3 regions of the Pseudonocardia sp. NPDC046786 genome follow, and region 2 is predicted to be linked to each of the others. Evidence: riboswitches for the same ligand, from Rfam matches in the RefSeq annotation. Region 2 holds a riboswitch; each other region holds the start of a gene.
The links. Region 2 has a riboswitch for cobalamin ahead of metE (5-methyltetrahydropteroyltriglutamate--homocysteine S-methyltransferase). Riboswitches for the same ligand answer to the same signal wherever they lie in the genome.

Region 1: another riboswitch for cobalamin. It lies ahead of cobN (cobaltochelatase subunit CobN); the one in region 2 lies ahead of metE (5-methyltetrahydropteroyltriglutamate--homocysteine S-methyltransferase).
Region 3: another riboswitch for cobalamin. It lies ahead of ABZ881_RS05240 (hypothetical protein); the one in region 2 lies ahead of metE (5-methyltetrahydropteroyltriglutamate--homocysteine S-methyltransferase).

Annotation. Positions count from the first base shown of each region.
Region 1 is NZ_JBEYYF010000007.1:204,460-210,573, reverse strand. Features, by position in the region: gene ABZ881_RS11550 (precorrin-2 C(20)-methyltransferase) at 1-310, opposite strand, end outside; gene ABZ881_RS11545 (precorrin-8X methylmutase) at 307-945, opposite strand; gene ABZ881_RS11540 (precorrin-3B synthase) at 942-2,120, opposite strand; gene ABZ881_RS11535 (C40 family peptidase) at 2,203-3,195, opposite strand; gene ABZ881_RS11530 (hypothetical protein) at 3,510-4,283, shown strand; cobalamin riboswitch at 4,386-4,532, shown strand; gene cobN (cobaltochelatase subunit CobN) at 4,606-6,114, shown strand, end outside.
Region 2 is NZ_JBEYYF010000011.1:141,296-147,409, reverse strand. Features, by position in the region: gene ABZ881_RS16090 (VWA domain-containing protein) at 1-494, opposite strand, end outside; gene ABZ881_RS16085 (MoxR family ATPase) at 504-1,763, opposite strand; gene mdo (NDMA-dependent methanol dehydrogenase) at 1,897-3,189, opposite strand; cobalamin riboswitch at 3,449-3,614, shown strand; gene metE (5-methyltetrahydropteroyltriglutamate--homocysteine S-methyltransferase) at 3,805-6,111, shown strand.
Region 3 is NZ_JBEYYF010000003.1:291,626-297,739, reverse strand. Features, by position in the region: gene ABZ881_RS05270 (cobyrinate a,c-diamide synthase) at 1-548, shown strand, start outside; partial or broken gene ABZ881_RS05265 (cobalamin biosynthesis protein) at 545-940, shown strand; gene cobA (uroporphyrinogen-III C-methyltransferase) at 1,431-2,651, shown strand; partial or broken gene ABZ881_RS05255 (TetR family transcriptional regulator) at 2,679-2,861, shown strand; gene ABZ881_RS05250 (hypothetical protein) at 2,901-3,281, shown strand; gene ABZ881_RS05245 (hypothetical protein) at 3,512-3,985, shown strand; cobalamin riboswitch at 3,959-4,155, shown strand; gene ABZ881_RS05240 (hypothetical protein) at 4,193-4,576, shown strand; gene ABZ881_RS05235 (DNA polymerase IV) at 4,686-6,114, opposite strand, start outside.

The sequences.
Region 1 (6,114 bases), on a different contig from region 2:
GCCCGGCGTCCAGGTGCGCGGCCAGCCGGGCGGCGGCCTCGGTGTAGAACTCGTCGATGGCGCCCTGGTAGCCGCCAGGATGGTCGGTGGTCTCGGTGGTGACCGGATAGACCAGCGCCTCCTCGATCGCGGTGCCGGACAGGTGCGGCTCGGCGATCCGGCGCGCGATGGACCGGCCGTGCCGGGCGGAGTGGTAGGCGATCACGTCGGCGTCGCGGACCAGCCGGGCCGCCTTGATCGTGGTCAGCTCGGGATCGCCGGGGCCGAGGCCGACGCCGTAGAGGGTCCCGGCGGGGAGGGCGCTGCTCACGCGATGATCTCCTGCTCGTGGGCCAGCGCGTTCAGCGCGGCGGCGGTGATCGCCGAGCCGCCGCGGCGGCCGTGCACCACCAGGTGCTCCAGGTCGGTGCGGGCGGCGAGGGCCTGCTTGGACTCGGCGGCGCCGATGAACCCGACCGGGATGCCGATCACGGCGGCCGGCCGCGGCGCGCCCCGGTCGATCAGGTCGAGCAGGTGGAACAGCGCGGTCGGGGCGTTGCCGACGGCGACGACGGCGCCGTCGAACCGGTCGGCGAGCAGCTCCAGCGCGGCCGCCGAGCGGGTGTTGCCGATCCGCTGCGCCAGCTCCGGCACGCGCGGGTCGCGGACCAGGCAGAGCACCTCGTTGCCGGCCGGGAGCCGGGCCGCGGTCACCCCGGAGGCGACCATCATCGCGTCGCACAGGATCGGCGCGCCCCCCTTCAGCGCCCGCCGGGCGGCGTCGACCAGGCCGTCCGAGGCGGCGATGCCGGTGGTCAGGTCGACCTGGCCGCAGGCGTGGATCATCCGCACCGCGACGTCGGCCATCCCGGGTGGCAGGCCGGTCAGGTCGGCCTCGGCGCGGATCGTCGCGAACGAGCGCCGGTAGATCTCGGCGCCGTCGGTGATGTAGTCGTGGCCGCTCAGCGGGTGCTCCTCGGTCGGTCGTGCGGTGGGGCGGTGAGCGCGCCGGGCGCGCCGTCGATCAGGTAGGTGCCGGGCCCGGTGGCGACGGCGTCGGCGTGCGGGGTGTGCGGGGCACCGCAGCGCCGGGCGCAGCCGACGACGTGCACCGGCCGCCCGGGGCCGCGCCGGATCAGCGCCCGGGCGTCGCCCCGGACGTCGGCGAGCGACTTCGCGCAGCCGGGGGTGCCGGCGCAGGCGCTGACCCGCAGCGCGGGATGGTCCGGATCGGTCACCAGCCCGGCCGCGCCCAGCCGGGCGGCGGCGCCGGGCACCGGGTGGGGGAGGACCAGCGTCCGCCACGGCGTCACCACCAGCTCCGGTGCGGTGTCGGCGAGCACCTCCAGCTGCCCGGCGGACAGCTCCCCGAGCACCGGGGCCACCCCCACCGCGCCGCCGCCGAGGTCCCCGACGCCGGGCGGTGCGCCGTCGAGCGTTGCGAGATGGTCGTCGCCGGAGCCATCTCGCAACGCTCGGCCGCCGGTTCCCAGCAGCGCGGCGATCCGGTCGGGGGCGTCGTGGAGCTCGGCGGTGCGCCAGGTGCCGGTGTCCAGGGTCAGGAACGCCTGCGCGGCGTCCAGCAGCAGGGCGGGGGCGCCGGCCCGGGGGCTGACCAGGCCGGTCCCGGTCCCGGCGACGACGAGCTCGCCGTCGTCCGGGGAGGTGGCCCGCCAGCACAGGTCGGGCCGCTCGCCGGCGACGTCGCCGCGGCCGTCGTCGAGGGCGAACAGGAACCGGCCGGACAGCCGGGCGAGCCCCGGCCGGGCGCACAGCCCGCGGTCCAGCGCGGCGGCCAGCCCGCGCACGTCGGCGAGTCCGCCGGTGATCCCGGACAGCGGCGAGGCCAGGATGTTCCGGACCCGCTCGTGGGTGGTCGAGGGCAGCAGCCCGGCCTCGGCGAGCTCCCGGACCGGCCGCGGATCGGCCGGATCGAGGCCGCGCAGCTGCAGGTTCCCGCGCGAGGTGAGGTGCACCGATCCGTCACCGGCCCGGGCGGCGAGCGCCCCGACCGCGCGCAGCGCCGGCGCGGGGGCCACGCCGCCGGGCAGCCGGACCCTGGCCAGCGCGCCGTCCGCCGCGAGATGCGGCGACACGACGCCCGGGCAGGCGTCGGCGCGGGTACGGGCGGTCGTCGGCACGCCGGTCACTGTAGGCACACCGGGACCCGCGGGGCGCCCGCGCGGGGCGGCGGCATCGGTCACACGCCGGGCGCGGACCAGGTCAGGCCGGGTCGGGCAGGTGCCTGCGCGCCCCGGCGTAGCTGTCGTCGAACCGGACCGGGGTGACCCGCACCGGGGTGGACGCGTCGAACGCCTCGATCATCTGCCCGTCGCCCGCGTAGATCGCGACGTGGGTGGCGGGCGAGTTCCAGAACAGCAGGTCGCCGGGCCGCAGGTCGTCCTTCCCGACGGCCCGGCCGCCGATCGCCTGGTCGGACGCGTCCCGGCCGATCGTGATCCCGTGCAGCTCGTGCACCAGCCCGGTCAGCCCGGAGCAGTCCGGCGCGAACCCGGAGCGGCCGCCCCACAGGTAGGGCCGGTCCAGGAACAGCCGCGCGGTGCCGACCAGGTCCTCTCCGGTCGCCGGTCCCGGCCCGCCGATCCGCAGGTGCGCCGCGTCGATCCAGGCGGTGCCGCCGCCGGGCAGCGACACCTGCACGCCGCCGGAGTCGCCGGAGAGCACCGGCAGCCGGGTGCCCGCGCTGATCTCGCGGAGCCGCTCGGTGCGCGTCTCCTCGGCGTAGAGCCAGGTGGTGGCGACCTCGTCGACGGTGCCCGCGGGCAGCGCCGCGGTGAGCCCGGCGAACGCGACACCGGTGGTGAGCTGGGCGGACGGGATCCAGCCCGGATAGCCGCGGTCGTACTTCGCGCTGGGCTGGCCGGGGACCGCGACCCGGGTCCAGTCGTCCCGGCGCTCCAGCACCTGCACCGGGGCGCCGTAGAGGACCTGGGTCTGGGTGCGGGACGCGGTGGTCAGCTCGCGCCGGTCGGCGGCGGTCATCGAACCGAGCCAGGCTGCCGGGTCGGCCGGCGCGGCGACGGCGGAGCGGTCCATCTCCCGGGGGCTGGTGGGGGAGGTCCACACGGTGGCGACCGAGACGCCGATGTACGCCCGATCGGCGAGGACGTCCGGCACCGCCGCCTGCGCCGCGGGCAGGGTGAGCGCCGTGACCAGCACCGTGCCGAGCAGCACGGTGAGGATGCGTCGGGTCACGGTGGCTCCCGCCGGTGGAGGTGGGTCGTGCCGGGAGAGCGTCGACCGGGGTACGGGTCCGGGCAAGCAGGCGCACCGGGGAGTCCCCCGACGGGGTCAGCGGGCGGCGAGTCCTCCCCGGGGCGGCCGGAACCCCGGGCGCGTCCGGCGCAGATCCGCCGGAACCTCCGCGGTCGTCGTCGCTCGGCGCGATGATGCGGCGATCCCGCTGTTCGGCGCGGGAGCGCGAGAGGGTGGAGCGATGGCCCTGCTGCCCGCGTCCTGGAGATCGGCACGGCCACCGGCTACGACGCCGCGATCCTCTGCGCGGGCTGGTGGGCGCCGAGCGGGTCACCACCGTCGAGCTGCACCCCGACCCGGCCGCGACCGCCCGCGAGCGCCTCGCTGCAGCAGGTCTGCGCCCGACGGTGGTGACCGGTGACGGCGCCGTCGGGGTCCCGCATGGGGCGCCGTCCGACCGCATCATCGCCACCTGCGGCGCGCCCCGGGTCCCCGGTGCGTGGGTGTCCCAGCTCGCCGACGGCGGCCGGATCGTGGTCGACCTGCGCAGCGAGTCCAGCAGCGGGCTCATCGTGCTCGACAGGAGCGACCCCGAGCACGTGTCGGGTCGGTTCACCGGCCGTCCCGGACACTTCATGTGGATGCGCCCCGATCCGGACCATCCGCTGCGCGACCCCGCGGCCGGGCCGCACGTCCGGGCCCACGACGAGCGCACCACGGTCCGCGACGTCGCGGACCATCCCGACGAGCTGGACCGGCCAGTTCTGCGCACCCTCGTCGGGATCGACCTGCCCGAGGTCGAGATGCTCATGACCGGAGTCCGGTCTCTCTACTCCGGCGACGGCTCCTGGGCGCAGCTCACCGACGACGCCTCCACCGTCGCCCAGGGTGGGCCCCGTCGGCTGTGGGGCCGCGTCGAGACGCTCGCCGGGATCTGGCGGCAGCTCGGCTCACCCGACACCGACCGGTACGGGGTCACGGTCTCGAGCGGGGGCCGGCACGTGTTCTGGCTGGACGCCCCATCGACCGCCCTGCCGGAGGGGATCGGCCCACGACCGATCCCGCAGGGCGATCTCCTGTCCGGGTGAGCAGACCGGCCTCCAGCGGCGCCCGCCACGACGGCCGGGGTGACCGGCGGCACCCGTGCCGAGCGCCACGGCGGTGCACGGTTCCTTGACGGGGGACCGGCCCGTTGCGGAAGGTGATCGGACAACCGAAGACGGCGGGTGGGATCAGGAAGCCGGTGCGAGTCCGGCGCGGTCCCGCCACTGTGATCCCTGCGGACCCTCGTGGACCGCCGGGGCAGCCAGACACTGGCCCCATCCGCCGCGCCACCTCCGTCCGGGACGAGGATCCCGAGGAAGGTACGCCGATGACGCGCGCCCGCACGCCCCGCACCGGGACCGCCCGGTGATCCTGCTCCTGTCCACCTCGGACACCGACCTGCTCTCCGCCCGCGCCGGCGGGGCGGACTACCGCCTCGCCAACCCGAACCGGGTGCTGCTCGACGAGCTGGCCGCGATGGCCGACGCGGCCGACGTCGTCGTCGTCCGGGTGCTCGGCGGCTACCGCTACTTCGAGGAGGGCCTGGACCTGCTGCGGGCCCGGTCCACGCCGCTGGTCTGCCTGGGCGGTGAGATGGCGCCGGACGCGGAGATGATGGAGCTCTCCACCGTGCCCGCCGGCGTCGCCGCCGAGGCGCACACCTACCTCGCGCAGGGCGGCACCGAGAACCTGCGGCAGCTGCACGCGTTCCTGTCCGACACGGTGCTGCTCACCGGCGAGGGCTTCGCGCCGCCGGTGGAGCTGCCCGAGTGGGGCGTGCTGGACCGCCCCGACACCGGCACCGGCACCGGCACCGGGATCGGGACCGGACCCACCGTGGCGGTGCTCTTCTACCGGGCGCAGTTCCTGGCCGGGAACACCGCCTACGTCGAGGCGCTCTGCGACGCGATCTCCGCGAAGGGCGCGACACCGCTGCCGATCTGGTGCGCCTCGCTGCGCCAGGCCCCGGCCGGGCTGCTGGAGCGGCTGCGTGGCGCCGACGCGATGGTCGTCACCGTGCTCGCCGCGGGCGGCACCAAGCCGGCGTCCGCGCAGGCCGGCGGCGAGGACGAGGAGTGGGACGTCACCGAGCTGGCCGCGCTCGACGTCCCGATCCTGCAGGGCCTGTGCCTGACCTCGTCCCGGGAGACCTGGGAGTCCAACGACGACGGCCTGTCCCCGCTCGACGTCGCCACCCAGGTCGCCGTCCCCGAGTTCGACGGCCGGCTGATCACCGTCCCGTTCTCGTTCAAGGAGACCGACGACGACGGCCTGTCCGTCTACGTCCCGGACCCCGAGCGGGCCGCCCGGGTCGCCGGGATCGCGGTCAACCACGCCAACCTCGGCCGGATCCCGAACGCCGACAAGAAGATCGTGCTGATGCTGTCGGCGTACCCGACCAAGCACGCCCGGATCGGGAACGCGGTCGGTCTGGACACCCCGGCCTCGACGGTCGCGCTGCTGCGCACGATGGCCGCCGCCGGGTACGAGACCGGCGGGTTCCCGGGTGTCGAGGCAGGCGACGGCGACGCGCTGATGCACGCGCTGATCGAGGCCGGCGGGCAGGACCCGGACTGGCTCACCGAGGAGAAGCTCGCCGGGAACCCGATCCGGATCTCCGCCTCGACCTACCGCAGCTGGTTCGGCACGCTTCCGCAGGACCTCCGCGACGGCGTCGTCGAGCACTGGGGCGAGCCGCCGGGCGAGCTGTACGTGCACGACGACCACATCGTCGTCGCCGCGCTGCGCAGCGGGAACGTCACGCTGATCGTGCAGCCGCCGCGCGGGTTCGGGGAGAACCCGGTCGCGATCTACCACGATCCGGACCTGCCGCCGTCGCACCACTACCTGGCCGCGTACCGCTGGCTGGCGGCG
Region 2 (6,114 bases):
CCGTCGGCGACGTCACCGGCCTGCTCCTTGGACAGCACGATCTCGTCGGTCATCGACGCCATGTCGATCTTGTTGGCCTCCTGGTGCAGGTTGTACTGCTCGGCCAGGTCCTCGGGATCGAAGAAGTCCCGGATGTCGGCGGGGGTGCCGTGGTCGTGGCCCTCCTGCGGGGTCTCCGACGGTTCCTCGGACAGCGTGAAGTTCTCCAGCGGCGTGTCGTCGCTCATGTCGCCGTGGCCGTGCCCGTGGCCGTGGCCGGTGTCCGACTCGCCGACCTTGACCAGGGCGAAGAACAGGTCGAAGACCTCGTCGTAGGTGGCCTCGTCGCGCCGGTCCTTCACCAGCGCGACGCGCAGCGCCTCCTTCAGCACGGACCGGTCGGCCAGCACCCCGGGCTGGGCGGCGCAGGCCATCGCGTCGAGCGCCTCCGAGACCGAGATGCGGACCGCCCGGATCCGCAGCAGCCGGACGAAGCGGTGGATGCTCGCCTCCACGTCGCGGCCTCAGATCGGGCGCTTGCGGGCGCCGAACGAGCGGGCCCCCTGGCCGGGGGTGACGGAACGCAGCGGCGGCGCGGACCGCCCGGCCGCGGCCTTGTTGCCGTAACCGTCGGCGTGCCGGCCGGGCTGGTCCTTGGCGGCGCGGCGGGCCCGCCCGTCGACGTCGCCGTCGTCCGGCCCGTCGCCGGGACGGCGGCCGGGGCCGGCGTCGGGCGCGTGGTCCGCGTCGTGCGAGTGGTCCCCGTCGTGCCCGTGGCCGTGCCCGTGGCCGTGGCCGTGGCCCGGCTCGGTGACGACGGCGTTCGGGTCGACCAGGTTCGGGATCGCGTCGAGCGCCTTGCGGACGTCCTTGTCGTACTTCACGACGACCGAGACGGTGTCCGACAGGACCTGCGAGTTCAGCTCCTCGACGCCCAGCACGGCCAGCGTGCGCGCCCAGTCGATCGTCTCCGAGATCGACGGCGCCTTGCGCAGCTCCAGCTCGCGCAGCCCGCGGACCACGCCCACGAGTTCCTCCGCCAGCTGATCGGCGAGCCCGGTCTTCTTCGACCGCACGATCTCCAGCTCGCGCTGGGCCGAGGGGTAGTCGAGGAACAGGTGCAGGCAGCGGCGCTTCAGCGCGGCCGCGAGGTCCCGGGTGTTGTTCGAGGTCAGCAGCACGTAGGGGCGGTGCTTCGCGAGGAACGTCCCGACCTCGGGCACCGAGATCTGGTACTCGCCCAGGGTCTCCAGCAGCACCGCCTCGAGCGCCTCGTCGGCCCGGTCGACCTCGTCGATCAGCAGCACGCACGGCTGCTCGGACCGGATGGCCTCGAGCAGCGGGCGCGGCGCCAGGAACCGCTCGGAGAAGAAGACGCTCTCCTGCGAACCGATCCGGTCGACGGCCGACGCCAGGTCCGGCGCGTCCTCGACGACCTGCCCGATCTTCTCGCGCAGGATCTGGGTGTACATGAGCTGCTTGCCGTAGTCCCACTCGTAGAGGGCCTTGGTCTCGTCCTGGCCCTCGTAGCACTGCAGCCGCAGCAGCCGGCGCCCGGTGGCCAGCGCGAGCATCTTCGCCAGCTCGGTCTTGCCGACGCCGGCGGGCCCCTCCAGCAGCAGCGGCTTGTCCAGCCGGGTGAGCAGGAAGACCGTGGTCGCGAGCCGGGTGTCGGCGATGTAGCCCTGCTCGCGCAGGGTCTCCACGACCTCGTCGACGGACTCGAACGGCGCCGTGTTCGGGACGGGGCTCTCAGCGCTCGTGGAGCCGGGAACGGGAGTCACGCTGGGAATCTCCTTCACAGGCCGCACCGGAGGTGGGTGCGGCGGGCCGCGCAGCCGACGGGCCCACCCGTGGCGAGTATGACCTCGCACGGAGTGGGCCCGCAGGCGCGAACGGGTCGGGCTGATCGGACGATCAGGTGAGCAGGTCGTCCAGGTCGCCGTTGATGGAGTGCTCGACGACCGGGCGGACGGTCTCGAAGGTGCACTCCTTCGGGTTGCCCGGGGTGCAGGCGTCACCCAGGACGTGGTTGGTGATCCGGTCGACGTCCGCCGCGTCGCCGATGATGGTCGGCGCGTTCTCGTAGAACTTGGTCGGGCCGACCCCGAGCCGGTTCTTCGAGTAGGTGTCCTGCTTGACATCGGCGAACTTCTCCGGGATGCCCACGTCGCGCAGCAGCCGGATGGACGCGGCGAGCGCGGCGTCGGCGGCCTGCGGCTTGGTCATGCCGCTGGTGTCGATGCCCATCGCCTCGGCGATGTCGGCGAACCGCTCGTAGGCGACCGGCATGTTGAACGCCCACACCCGCGGCAGCGCGATGGCGTTGTTCAGGCCGTGGTGGGTGTCGTAGAAGGCCGACACCGCGTGCGAGATCGAGTGGATGATCCCCAGGCCACCGGAGTTGAACGCCTGCGCGGCGATGTACTGCGCGTACATCATGCCCTCGCGGCCGGCCAGGTCCTGGCCGTTCCACACGGCCTGGCGCAGGCTCTGCGAGGTCAGCTTGATGGCGTGCAGCGCGTTGCCCAGCGACGGCTGGAAGTTCAGCCGGGACACGTAGGGCTCGGAGGCGTGCGCGAGCACGTCGAAGCCGCACTGCGCGGTGTAGTCGATCGGGCAGTCGTAATAGAGCACCGGGTCGTCGATCGCCAGGGTGGTGACCGAGGCGTCGTCGAACGCGACGTACTTGTGCGGGTTGTCCGGGTCCGTCGTGGTGTCGGTGATCACGTACGCCCAGGAGGTCTCGGAGCCGGTGCCGGCCGTCGTCGAGACCGCGATGTGCGGCGGGTTCGCCGGGTTCTCGGACTTGTTGAAGCCCTCGAACTCGTTGACGTTGCGGCCGTCGTGGGCGACCGAGACGCGCGCGCCCTTGCAGGCGTCGTGCGAGGAGCCGCCGCCGATGGAGACGAACGAGTCGCACTTGTTCTGCTGGTAGAGGCCCACAGCGTCCATGACGTTGTAGTCCTTGGGGTTCGACTCGACCTGGTCGTACACGACGACCTCGAGGCCGTGGTACTTCATCGACTCGACGATCTTGTGGACGATGTCGGTGCCGCGCAGGCCGGACGTCATGACCAGGGTCTTCTTGAAGCCCAGCTTGAGGGCCTCCGGGCCGATGAGCTCGTGCGAGCCGGGACCCAGCAGCGCCCTGGGGAACGGGTGGAACTCCTTGATGGGGAACGGCTTGAGCAGCTCGTCTACCTGCATGTCAGCCCTTTCTGCGGCAGGCGGATGGGTCGAGCCGCACGCTAGGACCGGTTGTGGCCCCGGGCACAGAGGTGATCGCGATTACTCCTCGGCAGACCAGGCAGGAAACCCGTCTGAACGGAGGGGTGCAGGGATAGGTCGCCCTCGACCCCGAGCGGGGAGGGCGAACGTGTTGCCAGAGTATGGCAACAGTGAGGAGAAGGCAACAGTCCGCCGATCGCGTCCGGTGGGTTATGGTCGGTCCGCCGACGGTTCGTGCCGGTCCCCGCGGGGGCCGGCACGGGACAACAGGGAACCCGGTGTGAATCCGGGACTGCCCCGCAGCGGTGAGTGGGAACGACAGTCGTCATCAGCACTGGGAACCGACCCGGGAAGCGACGGCCGGTAGGCACGAGCACGGCGCCCACGAGTCCGAATACCTGCCGCCGGTGCGCGCGCCGACCGGCGTGCGCGGATCCGTGGCCTCGAGGGAGGGCCCAGCGGACGACCGGGTGACCACCGTGCCCGCCGGCGCCATCGCGCGTCCGGTGCGGGCCCGCCCGGACCGTGCCGTCGTGCCCCTCTCCGGCGGTGACGGGTCCTCCACCGCGCTCGCGAGGAGAGAGGGCTGTGACCATGGCGAAACCTGTGTCATCCGTGTCCACCACCGGCAGCACCGTGCTGGGGTACCCCAGGATCGGGCCGCACCGGGAGCTGAAGCGCGCGACCGAGGCGTTCTGGGCCGGCCGGTCCGACGTCTCCGCGCTGCACGAGGTGGCGGCCGGTCTGCGCCGCGACACCTGGACCACGCTGCGGGACGCGGGACTGGACCAGGTCCCCGGCAACACGTTCTCGTTCTACGACCACGTCCTGGACACCGCGCTCGCCGTCGGCGCCGTCCCGGAGCGCTTCGCCGGCATCACCGACCCGCTGCAGCGGATGTTCGCGATGGCCCGCGGCCGCACCGGCGCGCCGGCCTGCGAGATGACCAAGTGGTTCGACACGAACTACCACTACCTGGTGCCCGAGATCGGCCCGGAGACCCGGCTCGCGCCCGGCTCGCGCACGGCGCTCGAGGAGTTCCGGGAGGCGCTGCGCTCCGGCGTCGTGACCCGCCCGGTGCTGGTCGGCCCGGTGACCCTGCTGCTGCTCTCGAAGCCCGCCGAGGGTGCGCCCGAGGGGTTCCGGCCGCTGGACCTGCTCGGCCCGCTGGTCGAGGTCTACCGGGACCTGCTCGCCGAGCTGGCCGACGCCGGTGCCGAGTGGGTGCAGCTGGACGAGCCGGCGTTCGCCGCGGACCGCTCCGAGGACGAGATCGCCGCGCTGCGCCGGGCCTACGACCGGCTCGCGGCCGCGCCGCGCCGGCCGAAGATCCTGGTCGCGTCCTACTTCGGCGAGCTCGGCCCGGCGCTGCCGGTGCTCGCCTCGACCGCGGTCGAGGGGCTGGCGCTGGACCTGGTCGCCGGCGCGTCCGACCTGGACGGGATCGACGGCGTCGAGGGGATCGGCGGCAAGCTGGTGCTGGCCGGTGTCGTCGACGGCCGGAACGTGTGGCGGACCGACCTGGACGCCGCGCTGGTCACGGCCTCGCGGCTGGTCGGCGTCGCGGGCCGGGTGGAGATCTCGACGTCGTGCTCGCTGCTGCACGTCCCCTACGACCTGTCGGTGGAGACGTCGCTGCCCGCCGACGTCGTCGACATGCTCGCCTTCGCCCGGCAGAAGGTCGACGAGGTGGTGCTGCTCGGCCGGGCGCTGCACGGGGGCCGGGCCGCGGTCGCGGCCGAGTTCGACGCCGCACGGGAGACCCGGGAGCGGGTCGCGGCGGCCGCTCGGCGGGACGCGACGGTCCGGTCCCGGCTGGCCGAGCTGGGTGCCGACCACTACCGGCGCGGCGCGGCCGACGTGCGGGCGAAGGTGCAGCGCGAGGCGCTGGGCCTGCCCGACGTCCCGACCACCACGATCGGCTCGTTCCCGCAGACCACCGAGATCCGCAAGGACCGGGCGGCCCACCGGGCCGGCCGGATCGACGATGCCGAGTACACCGGGCGGATGCGCGGGGAGATCGCCCGCGTGGTGGCGCTGCAGGAGCAGATCGGGCTGGACGTGCTGGTGCACGGCGAGCCCGAGCGCAACGACATGGTCCAGTACTTCGCCGAGAACCTGGACGGCTTCGCCACCACCGAGTTCGGCTGGGTGCAGTCCTACGGCTCGCGGTGCGTGCGGCCGCCGATCCTGCACTCCGATGTGTCACGCCGTGCCGGCCGGCCGATCACCGTCGAGTGGGCGACCTACGCGCAGTCGCTGTCGGAGAAGCCGGTCAAGGGCATGCTGACCGGACCGGTGACGATCCTGGCCTGGTCGTTCGTCCGCGACGACCAGCCGCTCGGCGACACCGCCCGGCAGGTCGGGCTGGCCCTGCGCGACGAGGTCGTCGACCTGGAGGCGGCCGGGATCCGGATCATCCAGGTGGATGAGCCCGCGCTGCGCGAGCTGCTGCCGCTGCACGAGCGGGACCGTCCCGGGTACCTGGAGTGGGCGGTGGACGCGTTCCGCATGTCCACCGGCGGGGTGGTGGACGGCACTCAGATCCACACCCACCTGTGCTACTCCGAGTTCGGCGAGGTGGTCGGGGCGATCGATGGGCTGGACGCCGACGTCACCACCGTCGAGGCGGCCCGGTCCCGGATGGAGGTGCTCGCCGACCTGGGGCCGGGCATCCCGCGCGGCCTCGGCCCGGGCGTCTACGACGTGCACTCGCCCGAGGTGCCCGACATCGACGAGCTCGCCGGCCAGCTCACCGCGGCGCTGCGGCACATCGGCCCGGAGCGGCTCTGGGCGAACCCGGACTGCGGGCTGAAGACCCGCGGTGAGCCGGAGACCGTCGCTGCGCTCACCAACCTGGTCGCGGCGGCCCGCCGGGTCCGGGCGCAGACCACCGGCTGACGC
Region 3 (6,114 bases), on a different contig from region 2:
TCGGCTACGCCGAGCACGTCGAGCTGCTCGCCGCCGCCGGGGCGCAGGTCGTGGTCGTCGATCCGCTGCGTGATCCGGACCTGCCGGACGGGACGTCGGCGCTCGTGCTGCCCGGCGGCTTCCCGGAAGAGCACGTCGGCGCGCTGGGGGAGAACCGCTCGCTGCGGGCGGCGGTGGCCCGGCTGGCCGCGTCCGGCGCACCGGTGCACGCCGAGTGCGGCGGGCTGCTCTACCTGTGCCGGGACCTCGACGGCACTCCCATGTGCGGGGTGCTCGACGCCTCGGCCGCGATGACCGACCGGCTCACTCTCGGCTACCGGGACGCGGTGGCGGTGTCGGCGTCGCCGCTGTTCGACGCCGGGGCGCGGGTGGGGGCGCACGAGTTCCACCGCTGCGCGGTCACCCCGCGGGCAGGTGCGGAACCCGCCTGGGCGTGGCGCGGCGGGGAGCCGGAGGGCCACGTGGCCCGCGGCGTGCACGCCTCCTTCCTGCACACCCATCCGGCGGGCAACCCCGACGCCGTTGCCCGCCTGGTCGCCGGCGCATGATCACCGGTTCTGGAGCGGAACGCCCGCGAGGTGGAGATCCGGCTCCACAACCGGTGATCACCGTGGGGGTGGGGATGCGGCCGGGGGTGACGGCCGCTGCGGTGCAGGGGCTGCTGCGCCGGGTGGCGGCGGAGCACGGCCTGGAGCTTGGTCCCGCCGTCGTCGCGACGCTGGACCGGCGGATCGCCGAGCCGGGGCTGCTGCAGGCCGTCACGCCGCGCATCCCGCGCGGTTTCACCGCCGAGCAGCTCGCCCGGGTTCCGGTGCCGACCCCCAGCGATCTGGTCGCCGCCGCCACCGGGACGCCCGCGGTCGCCGAGGCCGCGGCGCTGCTGGCGGCCGGCCCCGGCGCGGTGCTGCTGGTGCCCAAGACCGCGGGCCGGGGAGTGACCGTGGCGGTCGCACGGTCCCCGGCCCCCCGAGCCGCTCCTGCCTCGAATCCCGCGCCGCCCCTGGATCCGTTCACGCCCTCGCCCCCGGCGCCGCCACCTGCCCGGCCCTCCTCCCCCCCCCCGGCACCCGGCCTCGCCCCGCCAGCCGCACGGGTTCGCTGCGTTCGCACGGGATCCGATGCCGTGCGAACGCAGCCATCCCGTGCGAATCGTGGCCAGGGCGGTGGCGGTGGCCGGGTGCGGCTGCGCGCCGCGTGCCGTGGCCCGTGCCCGCGCGGCTGCCGGGGCCGGGGCTGGGGCGGGGTATGGGTGGTCCGGTGTGGGTTTGGCCTCCGCGGGGCCTGCCGAGGGCGTCCGGCTCGTTATCCTCGACCGCCGCCGCACGGGAGCCGGGGTTCACCGGACCGGGCACGCACCGCCGGGGCGGGCACGGGGCACCGGGGACGGGCCGCCGGGGGATGGGCACGGAGCGCCCGGGAGAGGATCGTCGTTGAGCGCGCAGCACGAGCAGTACCTGGTCGGTCTGGACCTGTCCGGCCGGCGCGTCGTCGTGGTCGGCGGGGGGCAGGTCGCCCAGCGCCGGGTCGCCCGGCTGATCGCGGCCGGGGCGCTGGTCGAGGTGGTGTCGCCCGAGGTCACCCCGGCCGTCGAGGGCATGGTGTCGGCCGGTGAGATCACCTGGACCGCCCGCCGCTACGCCGAGGGTGACCTGGCAGGCGCCTGGTACGCGATCGCCGCGACCGACGACGCGGCGGTGAACGGGGCGGTCACCGCGGAGGCGGAGCGGGACCGGGTGTTCTGCGTCCGCGCCGACGACGGGGCCCGGGGCACCGCGGTCACCCCGGCCACCGGCGCGCACGACGGGCTGACCGTCGGCGTGCTGGCCCGGGGCGCGCACCGGCGTTCGGCGGCGGTCCGCACCGCGCTGGTCGAGGCGCTGCAGTCCGGCGTCGTCGACGAGAGCGCGGAGCCCCCGCAGCCGGGTGTCGCGCTGGTCGGCGGCGGCCCCGGCGATCCGGAGCTGATCACCGTCCGCGGGCGGCGGCTGCTGTCCCGGGCCCAGGTCGTCGTCACCGACCGGCTCGGCCCGCGCGACCTGATGGACGAGTTCCCGCCGGACGTCGAGGTCATCGACGCCTCGAAGATTCCGTACGGCCGGGCGATGACCCAGGAGAAGATCAACGAGCTGCTGGTGGAGCATGCCAGGGCCGGGAAGTTCGTGGTGCGGCTCAAGGGCGGCGACCCGTTCGTCTACGGCCGCGGGTTCGAGGAGGTGCAGGCGTGCGCCGCTGCCGGGGTGCCGGTCACCGTCGTCCCGGGCATCACCAGCGCGTTCGCCGCGCCCGCCGTCGCCGGGACACCGGTGACGCACCGCGGGGTGGCGCACGAGATCGTCGTCGTCTCCGGGCACGTCGCGCCGGAGGACCCGCGCAGCCTCACCGACTGGACGGCGCTCGGCCGGATGACCGGCACCATCGTGCTGATGATGGCGGTGGAGCGGCTCGGCCGGTTCGCCGAGGTCCTCGTCGAGCACGGCCGCGACCCGGCGACCCCGGTGCTGATCGTGCAGGACGGCACCACCCGGATCCAGCGGACCGTGCGGGCGACCCTGGCGACGGCCGCCGAGGTCGCCGCCGCGGAGGAGGTCAGCCCGCCCGCGATCGTGGTGATCGGCCCGGTCGCCGGGCTGGAGGCCCCCGTCGGACCGTGACGCCGGTCCTCCACCCGCAGGCTCGCCGACGCCGCCGCGCTGCGGATGGGCCCCGACGTCGATCCGCAGCTCCCGGTGCTGATCGCCTCGATGGCGATGGCCGCCGTCCGCACCGGCATGGAGAACTGGGCGCGCTCGACCGACGCCGGCGACTCCCCGTTGCCCCACGTGGAGCGCGCGGTCGCGCTACTCCGGACGGTGTTCAGCTGAGCGGAGACCCCCACATGTCCCAGTCCACCCGCGCTGGCCGTGCTCGCCCTGATCGACACCGGGACCGGCTACTCCACCGGGCTGCTGCCCGCACTGATCGTGTCCGGCGTCGGCCAGGGCATGACCTCCAGCACCTCGATGAGCAGCGCCACCCGCGACCTGCCCGCCGACCAGGTCGGGGTCGCCCCGGCCACCACCAACGTCATGCAGCAGCTCGGCGGTTCGCTCGGCACGGCGGCGCTGTCCACCGTCGCCGCGACGGTCGCCGTCGCCGTCGCCGCCGGTGGCGGGGCGGAGGCCACCGTGCAGGGCTGCGCCGCGGCCTTCACGGTCGCGTCCGGGCTGTCCCTGGTGACCGCGCTGGCCTGCCTGTTGGTGATCCCTCCCGGGCGCAGGCCGGCGCCGGAGCCCCGGCCGTGACGACCGTGCCCGGCTCCTCCCGGGTGCTGTGCTTCGGCGACTCCAACACCTACGGGATCGTCCCGGGGAGCGGGCCAGGTACGCCGCCGGCGTGCGCTGGCCGGGGGTGCTGCAGCAGCTGCTCGGCGCCGGTCACGACGTCGTCGAGGAGGGGCTCCCCGGGCGCACCACCGATCTCCAGGACACGATCCTCGGCCGGCCCGGCCGCGCCGGGCTACTTCACCGCCTGCGTGGACAGCCACCTGCCGCTGGACGTGATCGTCCTGATGCTCGGCACGAACGACCTGCGGACCCGCTACGCCCGCACCCCGGACGACGTCGCCCGCGCGCTCGGCCGCTACCTGGACCATCCGGCCGGGTCCGCGGCGACGCTCGGGCTGCCGGCGCCGCGGTTCGTGGTCGTCGCGCCGCCGCCGATGGACGGGACCGCCGAGCGGTTCGTCGCGTCGATGCCCCCCGGGGGCTACGACGCGGCCTCGGCCGCCGCGTCACGACGGCTCGCCGGGCCGCTGCGCGCGCTGGCGGCCGCCGGTGGTCACGCGTTCCTCGATGCGGCCCCGATCACCCGGACCGGGATAGCCGGCTGCCATCTCGATGCGGACTCGCACCGGCGGTTGGCCGGTGCGCTGGTCCCGGTGGTGCGGGACCTCGCCGCCGGGCAGGCGTCACCGTCACTCGTTGTTGACCCCCCGACCGGCTCGTGATGGGCTGACCCGGACGACGGTGCAGGAAGCCGGTGCGAGTCCGGCGCGGTCCCGCCACTGTCACCGGGGAGCGCTCCCCACCCCGCAGGCCACTGCCCGGCGAGGGTGGGAAGGCGGGGGAGCGCGTCGATCCGGGAGCCAGGAGACTGGCCGTCGTCGCAGGAGTTCCCACTGTTGAGGGCGCGGACCCTCGAGGAGGACATTGCGATGAGCGTCGACCCGCTCCCCACCCTGGTCGTTCTCGGCACCGAGCCGGCCGGTGAGTCGGCCGGGCACGGGCTGGAGGGCCTGCTCGCGGACGCCGACACCGTCTTCACGTTCCCCCGCGGGCCGGAGTCGGTGGCCCTGTTCTACGCCGAGGCGTGGCGGGTCGAACGGATCTCCCCGCGCGACGCGGTCGGCCGGATCACCGCCTGGGCCGGCGACCACCCGGCCGGCAACGGGGTGCTGCTGGTGGCGGGCGAGCCCGCCGCTGACGTCGCGCTGGGCGCGGTGCTCGACGGCCTCGCCCGCACCGCACCCGGACTCGGGATCCGGGTCGCCGCGGGCACCCGGGTCGCCCCGCCGCACCGGAGCCCGCTGATCGGCTGAGCGCCGGTCGGCCGAGCCTGGTCAGCAGAGCGCCGGTCGGCCGAGCCCGCTGGTCGGCTGAGCGTTGATCGGCCGGGTCCGCTGATCGGCCGGGCCCGGTCCGGCCGGTTCACCCGGCCGGCCGCCAGCTCAGGAGCGGATCGGCGCGGGTCAGCTGCGGATCGGCGGCGTCCAGCGTGCGGGTGCGGCCCGGCCCGGTCAGCGCGGTCTCGAACCGGACGGTGACCCGGCCGTGCCCGGCGCCCTGTACCCAGCCGTGGCCGTGTTCGGGATGGCCGACGTCGTCGCCGGCCCGCCACGGCCGGTCGTCGCCGGGCGGCTCCCCGGGAGCCGCCCGGCCGGCCGGCTCCTCCCCGGGCACCGCCGGGTGCCCCGCCGGCTCCTCGACCGCCACCGGCGTGCTCATCCGCCCGGCCGCAGCGCCGCTCGGGGCCGCTGTGCCGGGGGCCTCGCCTCCCGGGGCCGCCCTGCCCGGTCCCGTGCCGTCCGGGTCCACCGGGGCCGCGCGCCACCCCTGTGCCGAGGGCACCGCGTCGAACAGGGCCAGCGGCGGCTCCTCGCCGAAGCCCGACACCGACACCCCGAGCAGCCGCACCCCGCCCTCGCCGACCGCGGTGTCGGCGAGCCGGCGGGCCACCGCGACCAGCGTGGCGAGGTCCCGGCTGGGGAACGGTGTCGTCTCCGACCGGGTGTGGGTGACGAAGTCGCCGGTGCGCGCCTTGACGGTGACGGTGCGCGCGGCCCGGCCGTCGGCGACCAGCCTGCGGTGCACCGCCACGCAGATCGACTCGACGGCGGCGTGCACCGCGGACATCGCGGTCAGGTCGGTGTCGAAGGTGGTCTCGGCGCTGATCTGCTTGGCCGCGCCGCGCGGGGCGACCGGCCGGTCGTCGATCCCGCGGGCCAGGCGGTGCAGCTCGGTGCCCATCGCCGTGCCCAGCACCCCGGTGACCTCCCGGCCGTCCATCGCGGCGAGCTGGCCGATCGTCTCGATCCCGATCCGGCGCAGCGCCTCGCCGGACACCGGCCCGATGCCCCACAGCGAGCGCACCGGCAGCGGATCGAGCACGGCGCCCTGCTCGGCGTGCGCGACGACCCGCAGCCCGTCCGGCTTCGCCAGCTCGGAGGCGATCTTGGCGATCTGCTTGCCGGAGCCCGCGCCGACCGAGGCGGGCAGCCCGGTCCGCTCCCGGACCGCCGCGCGCAGCCGGGTGCCGAAGTCCCGCACGGTGTCCGGCGAGGCGCCGGCCAGCGCCGGGGGCTCGATGAACGCCTCGTCCACCGAGACCGGTTCGAGGACCGGCGAGAACTCGGCGAGCACCGCCATCACCTCGTCCGAGACCGCTTTGTACAGCGGGAACCGGGGCGGCAGCACGGTGGCGTGCGGGCAGCGCCGCCGGGCCTGCCCCATCGGCATCGCCGAGCGCGCCCCGAACACCCGCGCCTGGTAGCTGGCGCCCGCGACGACGCCGCGCGGCCCCGCCCCGCCGACCAGCACCGGACGGTCGGCGAGGGTGGGCCGGGTCAGCTGCTCGACG